Regions from separate parts of the Microbacterium sp. YJN-G genome, predicted to be linked through region 1. Evidence: predicted binding sites of a transcription regulator. Region 1 holds the regulator's gene; each other region holds the start of a gene.
The links. Region 1 encodes LexA, which represses DNA repair genes until DNA is damaged. Its sites were predicted from a motif close to TCGAACANNTGTTCGA; they were not measured.
Positions count from the first base shown of each region.

Region 2: H7694_RS07415 (HNH endonuclease signature motif containing protein) is a predicted target of LexA. The motif match lies at 2,372-2,387, and genes of this name have one in related genera.
Region 3: H7694_RS08980 (HNH endonuclease signature motif containing protein) is a predicted target of LexA. The motif match lies at 3,408-3,423, and genes of this name have one in related genera.

Region 1 is NZ_CP060402.1:2,151,519-2,156,855, reverse strand. It holds gene H7694_RS10380 (methylenetetrahydrofolate reductase) at 1-723, shown strand, start outside; gene metE (5-methyltetrahydropteroyltriglutamate--homocysteine S-methyltransferase) at 720-3,032, shown strand; gene lexA (transcriptional repressor LexA) at 3,192-3,878, opposite strand; gene H7694_RS10365 (LysM peptidoglycan-binding domain-containing protein) at 4,182-4,562, shown strand; gene H7694_RS10360 (histidinol-phosphate transaminase) at 4,653-5,337, shown strand, end outside.
Region 2 is NZ_CP060402.1:1,573,596-1,578,932, forward strand. It holds gene H7694_RS07410 (DUF262 domain-containing protein) at 1-974, opposite strand, end outside; gene H7694_RS07415 (HNH endonuclease signature motif containing protein) at 1,046-2,341, opposite strand; gene H7694_RS07420 (GNAT family N-acetyltransferase) at 2,471-2,743, shown strand; gene H7694_RS07425 (DNA polymerase IV) at 2,769-3,851, opposite strand; gene H7694_RS07430 (MFS transporter) at 3,938-5,266, shown strand; gene H7694_RS07435 (arginase family protein) at 5,308-5,337, opposite strand, start outside.
Region 3 is NZ_CP060402.1:1,864,605-1,869,941, forward strand. It holds gene H7694_RS08960 (metallophosphoesterase family protein) at 97-1,287, shown strand; gene H7694_RS08965 (DsbA family protein) at 1,378-2,052, opposite strand; gene H7694_RS08970 (AAA family ATPase) at 2,106-2,669, shown strand; gene H7694_RS08975 (AAA family ATPase) at 2,666-3,241, shown strand; gene H7694_RS08980 (HNH endonuclease signature motif containing protein) at 3,434-5,008, shown strand; gene H7694_RS08985 (hypothetical protein) at 5,071-5,337, shown strand, end outside.

The sequences.
Region 1 (5,337 bases):
TACGCGGGGGCCGCGCGCCTCATCCGCGAGTTCCTCGATGCCGGCATCCTCAGCTTCCTGGCCCTGCGCGGCGACCCGCCCGCCGGCCACGACGAGAACGAGCCGTTCCTCGGCGACCTGGAGAGCTCGGCGCAGCTGGCGCAGCTCATCGACCGCGTCCAGGCCGAGCGCGCCCCCTACGAGGAATCACCGGTGCCAGGAAACCCGGGTGCCGTGCGCGTCGCACCGCGACGCAAGGTCAGCATCGCCGTCGCCGCCTTCCCGAACGGCCACCCGCGCTCGGCGTACAGCAGCCAGCACGTCGACGCGCTACTCGCCAAGGAGGCCGCAGGCGCCACCCTCGCGATCACGCAGCTGTTCTTCCACGCCGACCACTACCTGGCCTTCGTCGAGCGCGCCCGCCGCGCCGGCGTGACCATACCGATCCTCCCCGGCATCATGCCGATCACCTCACCCGCCCGGCTCGCGCGCGTGCTCGAGCTCACCGGCGAAGAACTCCCCGGCGAGCTCTCGATCGCCCTCGACGTCGAGCCGACCGCCGAAGGGCGCAGGCAGATCGGCATCGAGCAGGCCGCCGATCTCGCCCGCGACGTGGTCGCCGGCGGCGCACCGGGGGTGCACCTGTACGCCTTCAACCAGCACGAGACCGTGCTCGACGTCCTCGCTCAGGCCGGCATCCTGACCGAGCCGCAGCTCTCCTCCGCATCGAAAGGAACCCCATGACCGCCTTCCCCACCGGGACGATCCTCGGCTACCCCCGCATCGGCCGTCGCCGCGAGCTCAAGAAGGCCGTCGAGGCCTTCTGGGCCGGCCGCATCGATGAGAGCGCGCTCGAGGCCACCGCAGCCGAGCTGCGTGCCGCGAACCGCGAGCGCCTCGCCGGCCTCGGCCTCGGACGTGACGACTCGTCGATCCCCGAGTCGTTCTCGTTCTACGACCAGGTGCTCGACGCCGCCGTGACCGTCGGTGCGATCCCCGCGCGCTTCGAGGACCTGCGCGACGAGGACGGCACCATCGGCCTGCCGGCGTACTTCACGGTCGCCCGCGGCGAGGGCGACCGCGCCCCGCTCGAGATGACGAAGTGGTTCGACTCGAACTACCACTACCTGGTGCCCGAGATCGGCCCCGAGACGGTCTTCTCGCTCTCGAGCGACCGCCTCGTGCGCGAGGTCGCCGAGGCCGCCGCAGCGGGACTGCGCACCCGCCCCGTCATCGTCGGTCCCGTCACGCTCCTGGCCCTGGCCAAGGCATCGGACGACGCGCCTGAGGGCTTCGACCCGCTCTCGCGCCTCGACGACGTCGTCGCCGTCTACGTCGAGCTGCTCGCGGCACTGAAGGCCGCAGGAGCCGAGTGGGTGCAGCTGGACGAGCCGGCGCTGGTCAGCGAGTCGCTGCCTGCCTCGACGGGCCGGCTGGCGGATGCCGCGCAGCGCGCCCTCGCCGTGCTCGGCGGCGCCGCCGAGCGCCCGTCGATCTTCGTGGCCGCCCCGTACGCCGAGCTGGGGGAGACCCTCGCCGTGCTCGCCGCGGCGCCCATCGAGGCCATCGGAATCGACCTGGTGCGCGGTGCCGTGCCCGCCTCGCTGCCCGATCTCGGCGGCAAGGTGCTCGTCGGCGGTGTGATCGACGGACACAACATCTGGCGCGGTGACCTGGACGGCGCGTTCGGCAAGCTCGAGGCGCTGCGCGCCCTCGGCGCCGGTACCGTCGCCGCTTCGACCTCGACCTCGCTGCTGCACGTACCGCACGATGTCGAGGACGAGTCGAAGCTCGACGCGCGGCTGGTGTCATGGCTGGCGTTCGCCGACCAGAAGGTCGCACAGGTCGTCACCCTCGCCCGCGGGCTCGCGGAGGGCCGCGAGGCCGTCGCGACGGAACTGGATGCCGCATCCGCAGCCCTCGCCGACCGCCGCGAGGCGCCCGGCGTGCGCGACGGCGCCGTGCGCCGGCGTGCGCTCGTCGAGGACGACTTCTCGCGCGCCCCCTACCAGGAGCGCGAGAACGCCCAGCAGGCGCTGAACCTGCCCGCACTGCCGCTGACCACGATCGGCTCGTTCCCGCAGACCGGTGACATCCGCCGTGCGCGCGCCCAGTTCACACGTGGCGAGCTGCCGCAGGACGACTACGAGGACTTCCTGCGCTCCGAGATCGACCGCGTCGTCGCGCTGCAGGAGGACCTCGGCCTCGACGTGCTGGTGCACGGCGAGCCCGAGCGCAACGACATGGTGCAGTACTTCGCCGAGAACCTCGACGGCTTCGCCGTGACCGAGAACGGCTGGGTGCAGTCCTACGGCTCGCGCGCCACCCGTCCCTCGATCCTGTGGGGCGACGTGTCGCGCCCGGCCCCGATCACCGTGTCGTGGGCGGCGTACGCGCAGTCGCTGAGCGTCAAGCCCGTCAAGGGCATGCTCACCGGCCCGGTCACCATCCTCGCCTGGTCGTTCGTGCGCGACGACCAGCCGCTGGGCGAGACCGCGAACCAGGTGGCCCTGGCGCTGCGCGATGAGATCACCGATCTCGAGGCCGCGGGCATCGCCATCATCCAGGTCGACGAGCCCGCGCTGCGCGAGCTGCTGCCGCTGAAGAAGGCCGACCAGCCCGCCTACCTCGACTGGTCCGTGCGCTCGTTCCGCCTCGCCACCGGCGGCGCCGCCGCTCCCACGCAGGTGCACACGCACCTCTGCTACTCGGAGTTCGGCGTGGTCATCGACGCGATCCGCGCGCTCGACGCCGACGTCACCTCGATCGAGGCCGCCCGCAGCCGCATGGAGGTCGTCGCCGACATCGCACGGTACGGCTTCGACCACGGCGTGGGCCCCGGTGTGTACGACATCCACTCGCCCCGCATTCCCAGCGTCGCCGAGATCGAGTCGCTGCTGCGCCGCGCCGTCGACGAGCTGCCGCTGCGTCAGCTGTGGGTCAACCCGGACTGCGGTCTGAAGACCCGCGGCTACGACGAGACGGTCGCCTCGCTGCGCAACATCGTCGAGGCCACCCGCCGCGTGCGTGAGGACGTGGTCGTCCCCGCCTGACGCGTGAAGTGGGACTGACGACGTCGTCACGCGCGACGTCGTCAGTCTCGTCGTCAGACGCGTCGTCAGACGCCGAAACCCCTCAGCAGTGCCGAAACCCCTCCTGAATTGCGAGATTCAGGAGGGGTTTCGACAACCTTGAGGGGTTTCGGCGGGAGATCAGACGGCGCGCAGCACCGCCACGACCTTGCCGAGCACGACGGCCTCATCGCCGAGGATCGGCTCGAAGGCCGAATTGCGGGGGAGCAGCCAGGTGTGGCCGTCGCGACGGCGGAACGCCTTCACCGTCGCCTCGCCGTCGATCATGGCCGCGACGATGTCGCCGTTCTCCGCATCGTTCTGCGTGCGCACGACGACCCAGTCGCCATCGCAGATCGCGGCGTCGATCATCGACTCGCCGTTGACCTTCAGCATGAACAGCTCGCCCTTGCCGACCAGCTGACGCGGCAGCGGGAAGATCTCCTCCACCTGCTGGTCGGCCGTGATGGGCACGCCGGCCGCGATCTGCCCGACCAGCGGCACGAGGGCGGCATCGCCGACGGCGGGCGCGGTGTCGGCGGGGTTCTCGGCGCTCGTGCCCGGCAGGTCGATGAGCACCTCCATGGCGCGCGTCTTGCCCGGGTCGCGGCGCAGGTAGCCGCTGAGCTCGAGCTGGCCGAGCTGATGGGTCACGCTCGAGAGCGACTTCAGCCCGACGGCATCGCCGATCTCGCGCATGCTCGGCGGATAGCCGTGCCGCGCGATGGAGGTCTGGATGACCTCGAGGATCGCCATCTGCTTGGCGCTGAGGCTCTTGCGCCGCCGGGTGCGCGGAGCCTCGGAGGCGGGGGCCGGGATGTCGCTCATCGGTGCTCCTTCATGCGTGCCGTCCGGTGCGGATCCGCGCCAGCGCGGGCGTCCGGTTCGAATGTCGGTGGCCCGTGATGGGCTCTCCATATCGAAACCGTATCCGAGGAATCACCGAAAACGGAAGATCTGTTCGAGCGTGTCGGGATGGATTCGGGTCGATTGTCGAAGAATTCTTGACAGATGTTCGATATCGAAGATAAGTTCGGAACACAGCTTCGCATCCGGCATCCCCGGCCGGATGCCGGATGCGAAAGCTGTACCAGTCCCGCCGGCGCGCGGGGAAAGACAGAGGAGCGTCACATGAGCACCATCAGCATCCAGGTCCCCGCGATCGCTCGCGTGTCCGCCGGTGCGCGGTCGGCCTCCCGCACCCGCCTGCGCCTGACCGCACGCGGCCGCCGCGTCCTCACCGCGTTCGCCGCGGCACCGGTCGTCGCCGTCCTCGCCTTCTCCGTGTTCGCGGGCGGCTCCGCCCTCGCCTCGGGGGACCAGGCGGCGAACGTGCAGTTCCAGACCGTCACCGTGATGCCGGGTGACACGCTCTGGTCGATCGCCTCCACGGTCGCACCGAACGACGACCCGCGCGATGTCATCGACGACATCCAGCGGCTGAACAACCTCAGCACCGGCATGATCCAGATCGGCGACGAGATCGCGATCCCTGTCGAGTACGCGCGCTGACGCGAACGGGGCAGAATCCGCGCCCACGCGCGCGACGACCAGTGGCGTCACGCGGGGAAGGGGCCCGATCCGGCGTCCTACGATTGAGGGGTGACCTCCCTCGACGAGCTGCCCCTCCGCGCTGATCTGCGCGGGCTCACCCCCTACGGCGCGCCGCAGGCGCCGCTGCCGGTCGCGCTGAACGTGAACGAGAACACGCATCCCGTGCCGGATGCCGTGGTCGGCGACATCCTCGATGACATCGCCCTCGCCCTCACCGACGTCAACCGCTACCCCGACCGCGAGTTCACTGCTCTGCGGGAGGCATTCGCCGGCTACCTCGGGCACGGTCTCACCGCCGACCAGATCTGGGCGGGCAACGGCTCGAACGAGGTGCTGCAGCACATCATGCAAGCCTTCGCCGGCCCCGGGCGCACCGCCTTCGGCTTCGCACCCACGTACTCGATGTACCCGCTGATCACGCAGGGCACCGGGGCGCGGTGGATCTCGGGCACGCGCGAGGACGACTACACGATCACCGCCGAGGATGCCGCCGCGCAGGTGCGCGACGCGGACCCCGACGTGATCCTGCTGTGCTCGCCGAACAACCCGACGGGCACCCCTCTCGGCCTCGACGTCGTCGAGGCCGTCTACGAGGCCGCCCGCGGCATCGTGATCGTGGACGAGGCGTACCACGAGTTCGCGCCCAAGGATGCGGCATCCGCTCTCTCCCTGCTGCCGGGGCGCCCGCGGCTGGCCGTCTCGCGCACCATGAGCAAGGCGTTCGCGTTCGCCG
Region 2 (5,337 bases), 580 kb from region 1:
GCGAGCAGTGAATCCCGGACGTCAACTTTCTCGCTTTTCCAGTAGTCACTGTCGGGATCGCGCAGCGCGACGTAAGTATCTTTCGCCTTCACCAGTCGACTGAGGTAGGTATTCGCGCTGATCCCCGACTCCCCAATGTCCTCCTGAATCGCCCGGTAAAGCTTGCTCGTCCGAACCGGGCCCTTGCGTGAGATGAGCTCGAAGCGGATCAGGCGAACAAGGTCGTCCGGCTTCTCGAACGCCGACTCAAGCTGTACCCACTTGTGCTCGACGGTCGAGAGGTAAGCGCCCGAAGCGCTGAATAGGTAGTTCTTCAGAAGATCGGCAGTGGTGAGGTCTGCGCCGCGGTCGTTCAGGGTCTCAAAGATGACGTAGGCCTCTTGGATGCCAGTCGCAACCGCAACCAAGATCTGGACGCGCTTCTCTAGCTGGTTGACGATGTCCATGAGAGCGCTGTAGGAATCCGCGTCCGGCGCGAGTCCCGCAACGTGCTGCCTGCAAACACCGTAGGACGCCACGAGTGGATGGGTGTCTCGATCCGCCGAAGTCTCGCCGTTGAGCAGTCCGAGGTACGCCTCGCTGTCGTGCGGGCCGAGTGCAAGTCGCTCAAATACACCCTCTGCCTGAAGCTCGTAACCTCGCAGATATCTTTCCTCTACGCGCTTGGCCTGCTCGACTTTTCCCAGCTCGATAAGCCGATCCCTAATCGCAACGAGTAGCACAGATGTAGTGGCGAGCCGCTGCTGGCCGTCGACTACACGCCGACGAAAACTGTCTTCCTCTGGGAGCGTCAGCACAACAGTGCCGACGAAATAGTCGCGGTCTTTCGCACGCGCCTCGGCGAGGTCGCTGAGGTACTCGCGCACATTATCGATCGTCCACGCATAACGACGCTGAAAGCGTGGTACTTCGATCAAGTGATCAGCGAGCAAGTGGCCGACTTGGTCGTGGTCAAAGTCTGTTTCGCGAGCCATGATAACTCCCCTAAGTGCCAATGTGGTCAACCTACCAGGAGGTCAACGACGTGGAGCGAACGGTGGTATTGCTAACTTGCGCCGTTGTCGGTGTGGGTCTCACCGCCCAGCGCGTAGTCCCTGACGTGATGGAGTTCGCACCAGGTCGCCGGAATCGTGCAGCCCGGGATGATGCAGCCGCCATCTCGCGCGACGATGGCCCGTCGCTGCAGAGCGTTGAAGACGCGGGCCGACGTTCCGAGACCGACGATGCGGCCGTGCTCATCGAACAGCACGCGCTGGACGCCACCGGCACAGCCGACTTGGGCTGCCACTCGCATCGGCACCGGCACGTCGGTGCCGGAGACATCCGCCCAGCCCTCCCCCGACGCGTAGTCCTCCGCGTCGACCGTGACGACGAGGGTCGGGGCGGCTCCACCCAGATCCGGCAGCTCCCCGCCACGGGCCGCAGCCATGAGGATCGTTGCGAAGGCGTCGTGCTGCTTCTGCAGCCGACTCCGGTCGTCGAGCGGTACGAGCGGGTCCTCTGACGGATCCTGTTGCGAATCGACGAAGTGCACGCCCGGCGGAGCCGCGACCGGCTCCACGCGCGGATTGAGCAGACTGTCCCACATCAGGCTCAACTGTGCGGCGACCTCGGGCAGAAGGTAACCCCGGATCGGCACGCACCCGTCGCGCTTCGCACCCAGTCCCAACCCGCGCGTGCGCGAAGCGAGGTCATCTCGCGGTTCGGCCCCGTCGGGATCGAGATACGCGGCCAGCACATGTGCCAGCTGCCCCAGTTCGTCCGGCGTCGGTGCAGGTGCCCGCTCGCCCTCCGGAACAGGTCTGGCATCGGCGTCCGTCAGTATGCCACGGGCGAACGCGCCCAGCTGCCTGTCCGCGTCGATGCGCTGCTCCAGTACGAGCCGACCGCGGCTTGCCTCGATCGGCTCGACCGCGGCCAGGAATCCGGCCACGCCGATGACACCTTCGTGAAGCGCGCCTCGCAGGCTGTCGTACTGAGCCGGGAGGTACTCCCCCGCACTGATGCCACGGATGCGCGCGGTGAATCCCGCGACCTTGACCAGCCGGTTCGACGCCGTGCGGTCGATGCGCAGCGCCATCCGCAGCAGGTCGGCCGGCCGATCGCATCCATAGCTGCTGGTGAGCCGCTCGGCGCGCAGTCCCTCCGATCGTTCGCGGATGTGTACGGTCGTCTCGACCTGCACAGCCTCGGTGCCCCGCTGGATGCGCCCCGACACCTCCAGCAGTCGCACCTGGTCGGCATCGCTGAGGCCGGCGAACTCGTCGGATGAGAACGCCTCGGCGAGCATCGACGCATACCGCGCCTGCCACTGCTCCAACCGATCGACGATGTTCTCCATGGATTCCATTCAACCGGCGACCACCGACATTCGAACATCCTTACGCCGCAAACCTTAAACCCCAGGTTGAACCGATTTCCGCCACCCCGGCTCGCGCCGCTGATCCTGCGTTCACGGCAGGATGAAGGCATGCTGTCACCGCGGCACTGGACCGCGGCGGCACACCGCGGCCGCGGCCGGATGCCCACCGCCGTGCGGCTGGTCGCGGATTGGATGCTGACGGATCTGGACTTCGAGCGGATCGAGCTGCGGATCGCGCCCGGCAACCACGCCTCGAACCGGGTCGCTGAGAAGGCCGGGTTCCGGTTCGAGGGCGTCGCCCGCAACGCCGGGTTCACCGACGCGGGACGCACCGACCTCGCGGTGCACTCGCTGATCCGCGCGGATCTCGACGCCGGCTGACGACCGCGTCAGCGCCCCCCGCCTCTCAGATCCTCCCCCGCACCGGTGTGCGATCCACGGGGACGCCTCCCTCGGGCATCGCCATCTCGGCCCGCACCCCCAGCAGCCGCACCTCCCGCTCACCATCCAGTCCGGCGCTCAGAGCGAGCGCGGCAGCCACGAACTCCGAGGCGCTGCTGACCGGCGCCGGCAGCTTGTGGCCGAGCGTGCGCGTCTCGAACGGCGCGTACCGCACCTTCAGATGCACTCGCACAACCGGTCTCCCTTCGGCCGCGCAGTCCTCGAAGGCCGCCTGCGCCAGCTCGCGCAGGGCGCCGTCGATCTCGTCGCGCGTCGAGAGGTTCTGCGGGAACGTGGTCTCCCTGCTGTGGCTGCGGGCGACCCACGGCGTGTCGTCGACGACCGCCGGACCGCGGCCGAACCCGAGACCGTGATACCAGACGCCCATCGTCGGCCCGAACTCGGCCACGAGCTCCGCCTCATCGGCATCCGCCAGTTCGCGGACAGAGCGGATGCCGTGATCGGCCAGGCGACTCTGCACCCGAGCGCCGATGCCCCACAGCTCACGCGTCTCCCTCTCCCCCATCACGTCGAACCAATTCGCGTCCGTCAGGCGGAACACGCCCCTCGGCTTGCCGAATCCTGTCGCGATCTTGGCACGCACCTTGTTGTCGCCGATGCCGACCGTGCACTGCAGCGCGGTGGCGTCCAGCACGGCCTGCTGGGCGGCTCGCGCGAGCGACTCGGGGTCGTTGGTCGTCGCGCCGAGAAAGCACTCATCCCAACCGATGATCTCCACCACCACGTCCGGCAGAGTGCGCAGCGCCGCCATGACCTGCGCCGACACCTGCTCGTAGGCGGCATGGTCGACCGGCAGGAACACCGCGTCATCCGGCGCTCTGCGTAGCGCGATCTTCATCGGCATCCCCGATCCGATCCCGTACGCGCGGGCCTCGTACGACGCGGTGGACACCACCGCGCGCTCCCCCGGCGCGCCGGTGCCGCCGACGATCAAAGGACGCCCGGCCAGTTCGGGATGCCGCAGCACCTCCACCGCCGCGATGAACTGGTCCATGTCGACGTGCAGCACCCAGGGCACCGGAGTCATGAGTCGAGTCTGCGCTCCGGCGCAGGATCTGTCACGCCGCATCCGCGTGACGCTCACCGGCGCCGCCGAGCGCTAACCTGGGTCGAGTGACCGCCACTCCCCTCGCCCGCTCCACTCCCGGCTGGCGTGCCTGGCTGATCTGGTCCGTCGCCGTCGCCGCATACGTGCTGGCGATCACCAACCGCAGCTCGCTGAGCGCGGTCGGTGTCGACACGGCCGAACGGTTCCAGGCGGATGCCGCCACGCTCTCGCTCTTCGCTGTCGTGCAGCTCGCCGTCTACGGCGGAATGCAGATCCCGATCGGGGTGCTGCTGGACCGCTACGGCTCGCGTCCGATCATGGTGATCGGGATGCTGCTCATGGCCGCCGGGCAGTTCGTGATGGCGGTCTCCCCCAGCATCGGCGTCGCGATCGTCGCGCGTGTGCTGCTGGGCGCCGGCGATGCCGCCATCTTCCCCGCCGTGCTGCGACTGGTCGCCACGTGGTTCCCCGCACAGCGCGGGCCGCTGATGGTGCAGATGACCGGCATCTCGGGGCAGGCCGGTCAGCTGGTCGCCCTGCTGCCTCTGGCCGCGCTGCTGCACTCCACCAGCTGGACCATCACCTTCGGCAGCATCGCCGGACTCGGGGTGCTCTTCGCGATCCTCGTGTGGGCGATCGTGCGCAACCACCCGCCCGAGACATCCGCCGACGTCACGGTCAACACCGAGACCGGCCTCGTGCGGGTCGTCACCTCCACGGTCGACACCGGGGTCGGCATCCGCGCCGCGTGGGCACACCCGGGCACCCGGCTCGCCTTCTGGTCGCACTTCAGTACGCCGTTCGCCGGCACGGCCTTCCTGCTGCTGTGGGGCATGCCCTACCTCACCACCGGCGAGGGGCTTTCGGGGGCTGCGGCAGCCGGACTGCTCTCACTGAACGTCATCGTGGCGATGGTGCTCGGACCGATCCTCGGTGAGCTGTCACGCCGCATCCCGCTGCGGCGCTCCCTCGCGCTCGTGCTTCCCAGTGTGGGCGTGCAGGTGATCGCCTGGCTCGCGGTCGCGCTGTGGCCGGGACCGGCGCCGATCTGGCTGCTGATCGTGCTCCTCGTGTGCCTGGCGGCGGGCGGCCCCGCATCGATGATCGCGTTCGACCACGCGCGCACGCACAACCCGGTGCACCGCCTGAGCACCGCCACCGGGGTCACCAACTCCGGCGGGTTCCTCGCCGCACTGACGGCGATCTTCCTGATCGGCCTGACCCTGGACCTGCAGGGCGCCGGAACCCCGGACACCTACGCGCTGGAGCCGTTCCGCGTCGCCTTCCTCACCCAGGTGCCCCTCTGGGTGCTCGGAGCCACGATGATCATCATCGAGCGCAAGCGCACCCGCATCCGCATGGGAGTCGACCCTGAGCGCAGGCGACGGTCCTGACCCGTCCGTCGCCCTGAGTCTCAGCGGCAGAGCCTCAGCGCTCAGAGGCGCAGCGCGAGGAACGTCTCGAG
Region 3 (5,337 bases), 290 kb from region 1:
GCGTCGATCGCACGCCACCTCGGCTTCCTAGGGTCACCGCCGGCGGACTTCCAGCCACCGCCGTACAGGAGAACCAGGATGCCTGACCGTATGCCCATGAGCCGACGTGCCGTGATCACCGCCGGCGCGCTCGGCGCCGTCGCAGCCGCACTGCCGCTCGGCGCCCACGCCGCAGCCGCGAGCGACGCCTCCCTGTCCACCCCCGTCTCGGGGCGTCCGGGACCGCAGGCGCCGCGTCTGCGCTTCCGCTCCGACGGGACCTTCAAGGTCGTGCAGTTCAACGACACACAGGATGACGAGCGCACCGACCGGCGCACCGTCGAGCTGATGGAGAAGGTGCTCGACCAGGAGAAGCCCGATTTCGTCGTCATCAACGGCGATGTCATCACGGGCGGCTGCGAGACCCGTCTCGCGGTCAAGCAGGCGATCAACAACGTGGTCTGGCCGATGGAGTCGCGCGGCATCCCGTGGGCGGTCACCTACGGCAACCACGACGAGGACTCCCTGCCGCAGTCCGGCGTCGATGAGGCCGGGATGCTCGAGATCTACCGGTCGTACGAGTACAACGTGAACGCCGAGAGCACGCGCGGTCTGACCGGAACCGGCAACACGATCGTGCCGATCGCGTCGGCGCAGACCAAGCGCGACGCGTTCGAGCTGTGGCTGATCGACTCGGGGCGCTACGCTCCCGGCGCGATCAACGGGCAGAACTTCGACGGCTACCCGACCTGGGACTGGCTGCGGATGGACCAGGTCGCCTGGTACCGCGAGCAGTCGCAGCGCCTCGAGAAGCAGCAGGGACGCAAGGTTCCCGGACTGATGTTCATCCACATCGCCCTCTGGGAGCACCGCTTCATGTGGTGGGGCGGGGTGGACACCCGCACGGCGGCCGACGCCGCTCGGGGCAAGGCCCGGCACGGCATCGTCGGTGAGCGCAACGAGGACGAGTGCCCCGGCCCGATCAACTCGGGAATGTTCAACGCGATCCTCGAGCGCGGTGATGTGAAGGGCGTCTTCGTCGGCCACGATCACATCAACGACTACGTGGGCGACTACTACGGCGTCAAGCTCGGCTACGCCCCTGGCACCGGATTCGGCGCCTACGGCCTTTCGGGTGCGGAGCGCAACCGCATGCGCGGTGGCCGGGTGTTCGAGCTCACCGAGGCGGGCGACGACGTCGCCATCGCGACCCGCGTCGTGTACGCGCGTGACCTCGGAATCGACCTGACGGCGAACGACCAGCCGATGGAGCCGCTGCCGCTGGCACCGCAGCAGCAGGAGCTCTGAGCGGAGCACGCTCCGATATACGGACGCGGCAGGATCGGTGGACGATCCTGCCGCGTCTGTGATTGCGCGTCTGTGATTGCGCTGTCCTGCTCAGGCCTCGGCGGGCTGCTGCTTCTTCGCCCAGACGTCGCGGATGACGTTCTCGAACGCCTCCGGCGGCTGGGCGCCGCTGACGCCGTACTGTCCATCGATGACGAAGAACGGCACGCCGTTGATGCCGTAGGCGCGTGCCTGCGCCTGGTCGGCGCGCACGGCCTCGAGGTACTGGGCGGATTCGAGAGCCGAGCGGGTCTCGTCGGGCTCGAGGCCGATCTCGGCGGCGAGGGCGACGAGGTCGTCGATACGGCCGACGTGCTTGCCCTCGGTGAAGTAGGCGGACATGAGCCGCTCCTCCATCTCGTGCTGCAGGCCCTTGGCCTTCGCGAAGTGCAGCAGCTCGTGCGCCTTGACCGTGTTGGTGTGCTGCAGCAGGTCGAAGCGGTACTCCAGCCCTGCACCGGCGGCGACGTTCGTGACGTGGGCGAGCATCTGCTCGACCTGCTCGCGCGGCATCCGCTTGTGACCGGCGAGGAAGTCGACCTCGTCGCCGTCGAAGTCCACCGGGGTGTCGGGAGACAGCTCGAACGAGTGGAAGGTGATGTCGACCTGCGGTGCGTCGGCGTCAGTGGCGAGTGCCGAGAGACCGGCTTCGAGGTTGCGCTTGCCGATGTAGCACCAGGGGCAGGCGATGTCGGACCAGATGTCGATCGAGATGGGTTGGCTCACACTCTGTGCCAACCGACGCGATCGCGGATGTATTCCGCTGTTAGCATCTTCGGGTGCTCACCGCCGACGATCCCCTGCCGCACCGGCCGGAGCGGATCCTGATCGCGGGGGTGACCGGAGCGGGCAAGACCACGCTGGCTGTGCGACTCGCCGAGCGCTGGGATCTGGCGCACCACGAGCTGGACGCGCTGCATCACGGGCCAGGATGGACGCCGCGCCCGCAGTTCCTCGATGACGTGCGCGCCTTCGCCGCCACCGACCGCTGGGTGACCGAGTGGCAGTACACGAGCAAGGGCACGAACGACGTCCTGCCCGGACGGGCCGACCTGCTGGTGTGGCTCGACTATCCGTATCCGCTGGTGCGACGCCGGCTGCTGCGCCGTACCTGGCGGCGCCGCATCCTGCGCACGAAGCTGTGGAACGGCAACGTCGAGCCGACGCTCTGGCAGGCGCTGACGGTGCGCGGCGACGAGAACATCCTCGACTGGCAGAGGCGCACCCGTCACAAGTGGACGGAGCGGATGCCGTCGATCGAGACCGGCTTCCCCGGTCTGACGATCGTGCGCCTGCGGCATCCGCGCGAGACCGAGCGCTGGCTGAGGGCATCCGTCACATGACCGGGCGGATGCTGGGGGCCGACGACCCGGTGCCCTTCCGGCCCGCGCGCGTGCTGATCGCCGGTGTCACCCGCTCGGGCAAGACCACGCTCGCTCGGCGCCTCGCGGAACTGTGGGATCTGGATGCGCACGAGCTGGATGCACTGCACCATGGCCCCGGCTGGCAGCCGCGGCCGGAGTTCCTCGAGGAGGTGCGCGCCTTCGCCGCTGCGGATCGCTGGGTGACCGAATGGCAGTACACCAGCAAGGGCACCGACGACATCCTCACGCCCCGCGCGCAGCTCGCCGTCTGGCTGGACTATCCGTGGCCGGTGGTGCGGCGCCGGCTGCTGGCGCGCACGCTGCGCCGCAGCATCCTGCGCACCCGGATGTACAACGGCAACGTCGAAAAGCCGCTGTGGCGGCTGCTGGCCACGCGAGATCCCTACGAGAACATCCTCGCGTGGCAGAGTCGCACGCGCGGCTTCTGGACCGAGCGGATGCCGCAGAAGCTCGACCTCTTCCCCCACCTCGTCGTCGTGCGCCTGCGCCACCCCCGCGAGCTCGACCGCTGGCTCCGCCGGGTCCGCTGACGCACTTGGCTCTCTGAGGCTCTCGAAGGGCCAGCACACGCCCGCCCGCTGGGTCCCTGAGCCTGTCGAAGGGCTGCCCCCTCCCGCTGGGTCCCGGAGCCTGTCGAAGGGCCGAGCTGCGCCCCGGAAGTTTCCCGAACTTCTTCTCCCGAACTCCTACCCTAATTCGAACATCTGTACTACACTGGAGTCATGTCCACCGCCCCTCTCCCTCGCCACGTCGAGAAGGAAGCCCTGCTCGACGAGTGGCTCGAAGCGCGCCGTCAGGTCGCGGCGTGGGAGGCGAAAGCAGCCGCGGTCCTGGCGCGGCGGGCGGAGCTGGCTGATGCCGATGCGGCCGACGCCCCGATGCACCGCGAGACGATCCGCCGCAGCATGGTGGCGGAGTTCTCCTCGGCGGGCCGCGTCGCGAAAGGCACCGTGGAGCAGGCGTTCGGCGACGCCCGGACCCTGCATGACGAGTTCCCAACGCTGCGTGCCGCGTTCGAGGCCGGAACCGTTTCGGCGGCGCACGTCCGGGAGATCCTGCGCGCCGCCCGCCCGCTGACCCAGGCGATCCACGCCGGCACTCTCGATGACGGTGTGCGGGCGCTGTTCGAAGCGGCGGCGCTGGAGTTCGCGACCGCCGAGGCACCCGCCCGCACTCGCGCCCACGTCAGGGAGCTGGCTGCGGCCCTGGCGCCCCAGACCATCACCGACCGGCACGAGGAGGCGCTGGATGATCAGTACATCACCGTCCGCCCCTACGATGACGAGCTGTCATTCCTGAGCGCACTGCTGCCCACCCACATCGCCGTGGCGATCATGGACCGTCTCACCCAGAAGGCCACCCATCTGCGCGAGCACCCCGAAGACCGCACTCCCGTCCTCCCTGTCGACGAACCCGACCTTCTCCCTGACGGAACCCCCGCCGACTCGGTGATCTTCGGCGTCGCCGACACCTTCACCAGGGACCCATTCACCCCCGGCGAACCGGGCGTCGTCGGGAGCTGGATCCCCGAACCGGGGCCGCTGGAAGACCCTGAGGCGGCTGCAGCATACGACGCCGCGGTCGACCGGATCATCGCCGCCGGACCTCAGCCGATCCAGATCCCCGCCGACACCCGCTCCCTCGACCGGATTCGCGCCGAACTGTTCACCGACCTGCTCCTGGCTGCCTCCCCGTCCGAGGTGTTCGGCGACGGACTGCACAACATCACCGCCCACATCCAGGTCACCATCGACGCGAGCACCCTCACGGGCGTCGACGACCGTCCTGCACAGCTGGATGGACACGGGGCCCTCCACCCCGCCGTCGCCCGCAGCCTCGGCGGCACCGCGACCAGCTGGACGCGCCTTTTCCTGGATCCCGAAGGATTCGTCACCCAGACCGACACCTACACCCCCACCGCCGCCATGCGCCGGCACCTCCGCGCCCGGGACCAGCACTGCCGCTTCCCCGGATGCCGCATGCCCGTCCACCGCTGCGAACTCGACCACACCCTGGACTGGGCCAAGGGCGGCAAGACCTCGCTGGACAACCTCGCCTACCTCTGCAAGACGCACCATGCGCTCAAGCACCCCGACATCCCGGACGAGCACCGCTGGAGCGCCCGTCAGCTTCCCGACTGGTCCATCCAATGGACCAGTCCGACCGGACGCACGCACACTGACACCCCGCCCCGTCGCGTGATGTTCGTCCCGACCGGACCGCCCGGCCGTGATCCCGGCCCCTCCTCTGGAGCCGGCATCGACTGGACGCCGTCATCTGAACACACCCCGTTCTGACGGGGCCGACTACCTGTGGATAAGTCCTGCGCGCACAGGGTGGTTCGGGCTACCGTGGCCGGGTGACCCACGCCGCATCGTCCGTCCGCGCCCTCGGTGCTCTGTCCGCCGGCCTGCTCAGCCTCGGGATGCTCGCCGCGTGCACACCGGCCTCCGAGCCTGAGCCGGAACCGACAGAGACCGCACTGTTCTCGTCCGACGAGGAAGCATTCGCTGCGGCAGAAGAGACGTACAGGGAGTATCTTGCCGTTTACAACGCCATCGACCTCGCGGACGGATCGGCGCTCGATGCCACGCGTGACTATGTCACCGGTCGATATGCGGCATCG